Regions from separate parts of the Paenarthrobacter sp. NPDC090522 genome, predicted to be linked through region 1. Evidence: riboswitches for the same ligand, from Rfam matches in the RefSeq annotation. Region 1 holds a riboswitch; the other holds the start of a gene.
What was found. A riboswitch is a leader RNA that binds a small molecule or an ion and turns the genes downstream of it on or off. The one in region 1 is predicted to bind thiamine pyrophosphate.

Region 1 (3,358 bases):
GACCAGCCAGATTTCCCTTCCGGGCCGCTACCTGGTGTACGTTCCCGGCGGTTCCATGACGGGCATCTCACGCAAGTTGCCCGACGTCGAGCGCAACCGCCTTAAGCGGATCCTCAAGGACCGTTTGCCGGAGAACGCCGGGGTCATTGTCCGTACGGCAGCCGAAGGGGCCTCGGAAGAGGAACTGACCCACGACATCAACCGCCTCCGCGCCCAGTGGGAGGGTATTGAGGGCCAGGCCTCCTCCACGAAGGTCCTGGCACCCGAGCTGCTTTACGGCGAGCCCGATTTGACCATCAAGGTGGTCCGTGACGTCTTCAACGAGGACTTCTCCAAGCTCATCGTTTCCGGCGACGATGCCTGGGACACCATTGAGGCTTACGTCACCTATGTTGCGCCGGACCTGGTGGGCCGGCTCGAGAAGTGGACCAAGGACCAGGACATTTTCTCGGCATGGCGCATCGACGAGCAGATCCACAAGGCCCTGGAACGCAAGGTCTTCCTGCCGTCGGGTGGATCCCTGGTGATCGACCGTACCGAGGCCATGACTGTGGTGGACGTCAACACCGGCAAGTTCACCGGCAGCGGTGGAAACCTGGAGGAGACCGTCACCAAGAACAACCTTGAGGCCGCCGAGGAAGTAGTCCGCCAGCTTCGCCTGCGCGATATCGGTGGCATCATCGTCATCGACTTCATCGACATGGTGCTTGAATCCAACCGGGACCTGGTGCTGCGCCGCCTGGTGGAATGCCTGGGCCGGGACCGTACCAAGCACCAAGTGGCGGAAGTGACCTCCCTTGGCTTGGTGCAGATGACGCGCAAGCGCATGGGCACGGGCCTGCTCGAGGTCTTTGGCGAGCAGTGCGAGCACTGTGCCGGACGCGGCGTGGTGACTCACGACGAACCTGTTGAGCACCGTCGTGCAAACGCTGTTGCCGCCGAGCAGCACCGGCCGCACACGGAAACCCAGCAGCAGCCTTCCAGCCGGACTGAGCGGAAGCGCCGCCGCGGCAAGGGCGGGGGACAGCCGGCAGAGAGCTCGACGCCGGTCCACACCGCAGCTTCGCCTGCGCCTTCGACGCCGGCTCCGGAGCCGGTGGATCCGGCACGGCAGGCCAAGGCCCAGGCCACCAGGGCTGCCCTGGCCACGATCGCCGCTGCAGCGCACGCTGCCCACCTGCACGACGACGAGGTTCACCGGGCCGAGGAAGAAGCACGTGCCGCGGCCGCCGCAACAGGGGCTGGCGCAGAGCATTCTGACGAGGTGCCCGATTCGGGCGCCGTCGAGGGCGCCCCACGTGCCACGCCGGTGCTCCGGTTTGGCGGTGAAGAGGTTGCCCTGCCCTTCGTGGAACACCACGAGGAGCCGGCTTCGGAGAAGCCTGCCATGACTCTGGACCTGTTGGCTGAGGCTTTCTCCCACCTGGGTGGGGGTCCCGTGGCTGTCGAAAGCCAGGCTGGGCCTGCTGCCACTGTTGCTGCTCCCGCGGAAACCGTCCCCACCCGGCAGGATCCTGCGGAGGAAAGTGATCTGTCCAGCCGTGCCCGCGGCCGGCGTGGGCGCCGGAACCGCAGCGCCAGCCGGGCGCAGGGTGCCGCCAACGAGACCACGGTAGAGCACCATGAGGTGTCCGCGTCCACCGGTGGGGGAGCGGCCCATGAAGCCAAGGCGCCGCAGGAGCAGGCCAAGAGGGAGTCCGCTGCTTCTGAGCCGATTATCCTCGGCGTGGGGGTTCCGGCCTCGGAACTCTAGGCATTGCCAACGTCATGTAACCGACGAAGGGTCCGGCAGTAACTACTGCCGGACCCTTCGTCCGTTAGGCTTGGTCACTGACACGGGGTGCCAGGCGTTGGGCCGGGCTGAGATCCAGACCCGTTGAACCTGTCCGGTTAGCACCGGCGAAGGGATGTCCCTCATGACTTCATCGTTGAAATCAGCCGTCTACGCCGTGGCAAACACCGGCCGGCGGACCCCGCGCGTCCTTAGCATCGCGGGCTCCGACCCCTCCGGCGGCGCTGGAATCCAGGCAGACCTGAAGAGCATTGCCGCCCACGGCGGCTACGGAATGGGCGTAGTCACGGCACTCACGGCGCAAAACACCTTGGGCGTCACCGCCGTCCATGTTCCGCCCGTGGACTTCCTGCGGCAGCAGCTTGAGGCGATCAGCAGCGATGTAACCATCGACGCCGTCAAGATCGGGATGCTGGGCGACGCCGAGGTGATTGGCGAGGTGCGTCGCTGGCTGGAGGACGTGCGTCCCGCCGTCGTGGTCCTTGACCCGGTGATGGCAGCTACCAGTGGTGACCGCCTCCTCCGGGAATCCGCCGAAGCCGCCCTGCGCGGCCTTTTGCCGGTGGCGGACCTCATCACCCCCAACATTCCTGAACTCGCCATGCTGCTGGGCGAGCCGGAAGCGACGGATTGGTCCACTGCCCTCGAACAAGGCAAGCGGCTCGCGGCCGAATGTGGAAACACCGTGCTGGTGAAGGGCGGACACTTGGCGGGAGCCGAGTGTCCCGATGCGCTCGTCAATACCAGTGGCTTGCTGCGGCAGGACCTTGTCTCGGTGGCGGGGCCACGGGTGGAGACGAAGAACAGTCATGGAACGGGCTGCTCGTTGTCCTCGGCCCTGGCTACGGTCCAGGCGCGGACGGGAGACTGGGAAGCGTCGCTGCGGGAGGTCAAACCCTGGCTCCTGCAGGCCCTGGCCACCGCGGATGTGCTGGAGGTGGGCCATGGCAGCGGCCCCATCAACCACTTCCACCATGCACAGCAGGCCGAAGGCCCGGGGGCTTTCGCCGCCCGCCTGTGGGAGGAAGCGGCACCTGAGCTGGACGCCATCCATGGCCTCGAATTCATCCAGGGGCTGGAGTCGGGCAGCCTTCCCGAGCCACAGTTCAACTATTACCTCGCGCAGGATGCCCTTTACCTGAACGGCTACTCGCGGGTGCTGGCACGGGCAGGTGCCCTCGCTCCCACCGAGGAAGAGCAGCTGTTCTGGGCCAGGTCCTCGCAGCTCTGCCTCGAAGTCGAATCCGAACTGCACCGCAATTGGCTGAGCACGCGGGAGGCCGCAACCCACACCGGACCTGTCACCAAGGCCTACGTGGACCACCTGCTGGCGGCGTCGGCCTCTGGAAGTTACGGTGTGCTGCTCGCGGCCATCCTGCCCTGTTACTGGCTCTACGCCGAGGTGGGACACCGGCTCCACGCAAGTTACGTCACAGCAGGTTCCCCGTCGGAGCACGCGTATGCGGACTGGTTGAAGACCTACGCCGATGAAGACTTTGCCGAGGCCACCCGCAAGGCCATCGGCTTTACGGACGCGGCCGCGGTCGTCGCCTCCAGCCACGACCG
Region 2 (3,358 bases), on a different contig from region 1:
ACGGAGACGGACACGACGTCCGCTTTTGCATCAAGGTCGAAGTCCCACACGAACGCCCCGCAATCCTGCCCGGCCAGCAGGCTGCCGGCATGCTCGCTGATCACCTCCGGGTGGAGGGGAATCCGGCCGTCGGGAGCGTAGTAGGTCTGGCCGCGCTGCCTGGTTTCCGCGTCCAAGGCTCCATCGGGCACAACAAAAGAGGGGACGTCCGCAATGGCGTAAAGGACTTTGTAGCCTTCGCCTGAATGGTCGATGAAAAGGGCCTGGTCCAAGTCGGTGGAAGTGGCGGGATCAATGGTGACGAAAGGAACGTCGAGCAAATCCCGGGCGGGGAGTTGATGGTGTTCAACGGCCGCGCGAGCCTCAGCCAACGCATCGCCGGGGTACTCGCCGGGCAGTTCCAGCTCGGTCCTGAGCGCAGCCAGGGACTCCGCGAGCTGGTCGGAAGAATCGTCGACGTTGGGCGCTATCCGATGATGTGACACGAAAGTCAGACTAGCCCGAATTCGACGGATAGTCTTGGAACATGGGCACCTCCACAGGCCGCAACGACTCCCCGGGACAGCTCGCCGCCGGGCTGCTGGGTGCCATGGCCTACGGGGAGTTGTCCGCCTTTGGCCGGTTGTCCTCCGACTCCCGGTTGGCACCGACGCTTCGCGAACGGGCCATGCTGGCGAAGATCGCTGTTGGCGCCTTCGGAAACTATGCCGTGATCAGTGGCAGGCTCACCGAAATGGGGAACGACCCTGAGGACGCCATGCTCCCGTTCCAGGGTTCGTTCGACCATTTCCACGAGCGGACCCCGCCGGGAGACTGGTTCGAGTCGGTGACGAAGGCTTATGTCATCGACACCGTATCGGCGGACTTTTACCGAACGGTCGCCGGGTTCCTCGATTCCGGGATCCAGCATTTCGTCCAGCAGGTTTGCTCGGCCGATCAAGCTACCGAAGCCCTGCGGATCCTGCTGCGCCGGGCCCTGCGGGATGACCCCCGGCTGGCTTCGCGGCTCTCGCTCTGGGGCCGCCGGATTGTGGGGGAGGCCCTCACCCAGGCCCAGCGGGTGGGCTTGGAGCACCCGGACCTGGGACCACTGTTGCGCGATGGACACGGATCCCGTGCCGCAGTCCATCAGCTCACCGCAGAGCTGGCCGAACGGCACGGGCGCCGCATGACGGGGCTTGGGCTGACGGCCTAGGCCGCGTCGAGCGCCGAAAGCAGCGCCCGCGCGGCCGCCGTCGGGTCCTCCGCCTCGGTGATGGCGCGGACCACCACGATGCGGCTGGCACCGGCGGCAACTACTTGCTCCACATTTCCAAGGTCAACCCCACCAATGGCGAACCAGGGCAGGTCCACCCCGGCTTGTTTTACGGCCTCCGCGGCATATGTGACCAAGTCCAGCCCCACAGCAGCGCGGCCCGGTTTGGTGGGTGTCGCCCAGAGCGGGCCTACGCAGAAGTAGTCCAGGCCACCAGGTCCCTGGGAAGCGGCCACAGCCGCGTCCACCTGCTCGGGCGAGTGGGTGGAGAGGCCGATTGTTTCCTCGACCGGGAGCAGCTCCCGGGCCGCCCCCAGAGGGATGTCCTTTTGGCCGATGTGGAACACCGGAGCCCCGGAAATACGGGCAACATCGGCGCGGTCGTTGACGGCCCAAAGGCGTCCGTGGCGGCTGGCAACCTTGTTCAGGACCTCCAGCAGTTCCAGTTCTTCGGCAGCCTCGAGCGTCTTGTCGCGGAGCTGGATAATGTCCACTCCGCCCTCGAACGCGGCGTCCACAAAGTCTTCGAAGTCGTCCTGCCGCCGGCGGGCGTCGGTGCACAAATACAGGCGGGCAGGGGAAAGGAGATCAGGCTGGGTCATGCAAACCAGAGTAGTTCCTCTAAACTGGGCACGTACTGCGGGAGCCGCGACGATCGTCTTTATGACTGTCCGGCTGAGAGGGCTTCAGCGCCGACCGCTTGACCTGATCCGGCTAGTACCGGCGTAGGGAAGGGAATCCATGGCACAAGCCATTCACGCAGACGTCGCCGTCATCGGCGGCGGCGTCATTGGACTCGGAATCGCGCATGAGGCGCGACGCCTGGGCCGTTCGGTGGTCCTCATCGATCCGGCACCGGCAAGTGGAGCAACCTTTGCCGCTGCCGGCATGCTGGCTCCCGTCAGCGAGCTCCATTACCAGGAGGAAGATCTCCTGGAACTCATGCTGGAATCGTCGCGGCGCTGGCCCGCCTTCGTGGACAGCCTCGCCGGGTCGAGGGAAGCCGCCGGATACCGCACGACGGCGACCATCGCCGTGGGTGCCGACGCCGCCGACCGCCGTGCGCTCGCGGACCTCCGGGCAGTCCAGGTGGCTGCGGGACTCCAGGTGGAGCCACTCCTGCTGAGGGATGCCCGTGGGCGGGAGCCGTTGTTGAGTCCGCAGGTATCCTGCGCGTTCCACATACCGGCGGACCATCAAGTGGATCCCCGCAAGCTGGCGGCGAGGCTTCTGGCCGGTTTGGCTGCCCACTGTCCCGCCGATACCAGTTGGATCGAGGGGACCGATTCCGGCTTCCACCTCCGGGAAACGGCCGTCCGCCTGCTCTGGGACGAAGGACGCGTAGCCGGCGTTGAATCCAGCAGCGGCAGGCGGGTCTCGGCCAAGGAAACAGTCCTTGCCAATGGCCTGGACGCTGCAACCGTCAACGGCCTCCCGGAGCAGCTCCATCTCCCGTTGCGGCCGGTCTACGGGGACATCCTCCGGCTCCGTGTCCCGGAATCCCTGCAGCCCCTTGTCACGTCGACCATCCGCGGAATGGTGCGGGGTGTGCCCGTCTACATCGTTCCCAGGGAGGACGGGACCGTGGTAGTCGGGGCCACCCAACGCGAAGACGGATTGTCTGCCAGTTCCAACGCCGTCTCGGCCGGCGGCGTCTACCAACTCCTGCGCGATGCCCAGGTCCTTGTGCCCGCCGTCGCAGAACTGGAACTCCTCGAAGCGACAGCCCGCGCCAGGCCGGGAACTCCGGACAATGCACCGTTGCTGGGACGGGTGGCCGGTGCCGGGGGGGAGGTCCAGGGCCTGATTGTCGCCACGGGCTTCTTCCGGCACGGAGTTCTCCTGACGCCCGTGGCTGCGGCCATCGTGGGCGGTTTGATGACCGGCCCGGCCGATCCCAGGTGGTCACGCTTCAGGCCGGACCGCTTTGCCCCGCAGGGAAGTGCACCCGCCATCCATACCTCCCCTCATACCGGACCATTCACCAAGGAATCAGCATGAACATCAAACTCAACGGAGCAGACCACGCAGTAGTGGACGGCGCCTCCGTCAGCACCCTCGTGACGTCCGTCACCGGCCGCGCACTGGACCACCGCGGACAGG

Region 2: it holds a riboswitch for thiamine pyrophosphate, as region 1 does, so the genes downstream of both, thiO (glycine oxidase ThiO) here and thiD (bifunctional hydroxymethylpyrimidine kinase/phosphomethylpyrimidine kinase) in region 1, are expected to answer to the same signal.

The regions. Positions count from the first base shown of each region.
Region 1 covers NZ_JBIVXL010000001.1:379,221-382,578, reverse strand. Annotated here, with positions in the region: gene ACIQT2_RS01765 (Rne/Rng family ribonuclease) at 1-1,753, shown strand, start outside; TPP riboswitch at 1,827-1,925, shown strand; gene thiD (bifunctional hydroxymethylpyrimidine kinase/phosphomethylpyrimidine kinase) at 1,917-3,358, shown strand, end outside.
Region 2 covers NZ_JBIVXL010000002.1:371,601-374,958, reverse strand. Annotated here, with positions in the region: gene ACIQT2_RS03790 (RNB domain-containing ribonuclease) at 1-485, opposite strand, end outside; gene ACIQT2_RS03785 (ferritin-like fold-containing protein) at 527-1,195, shown strand; gene thiE (thiamine phosphate synthase) at 1,192-1,857, opposite strand; TPP riboswitch at 1,885-2,004, shown strand; gene thiO (glycine oxidase ThiO) at 1,997-3,256, shown strand; gene thiS (sulfur carrier protein ThiS) at 3,253-3,358, shown strand, end outside.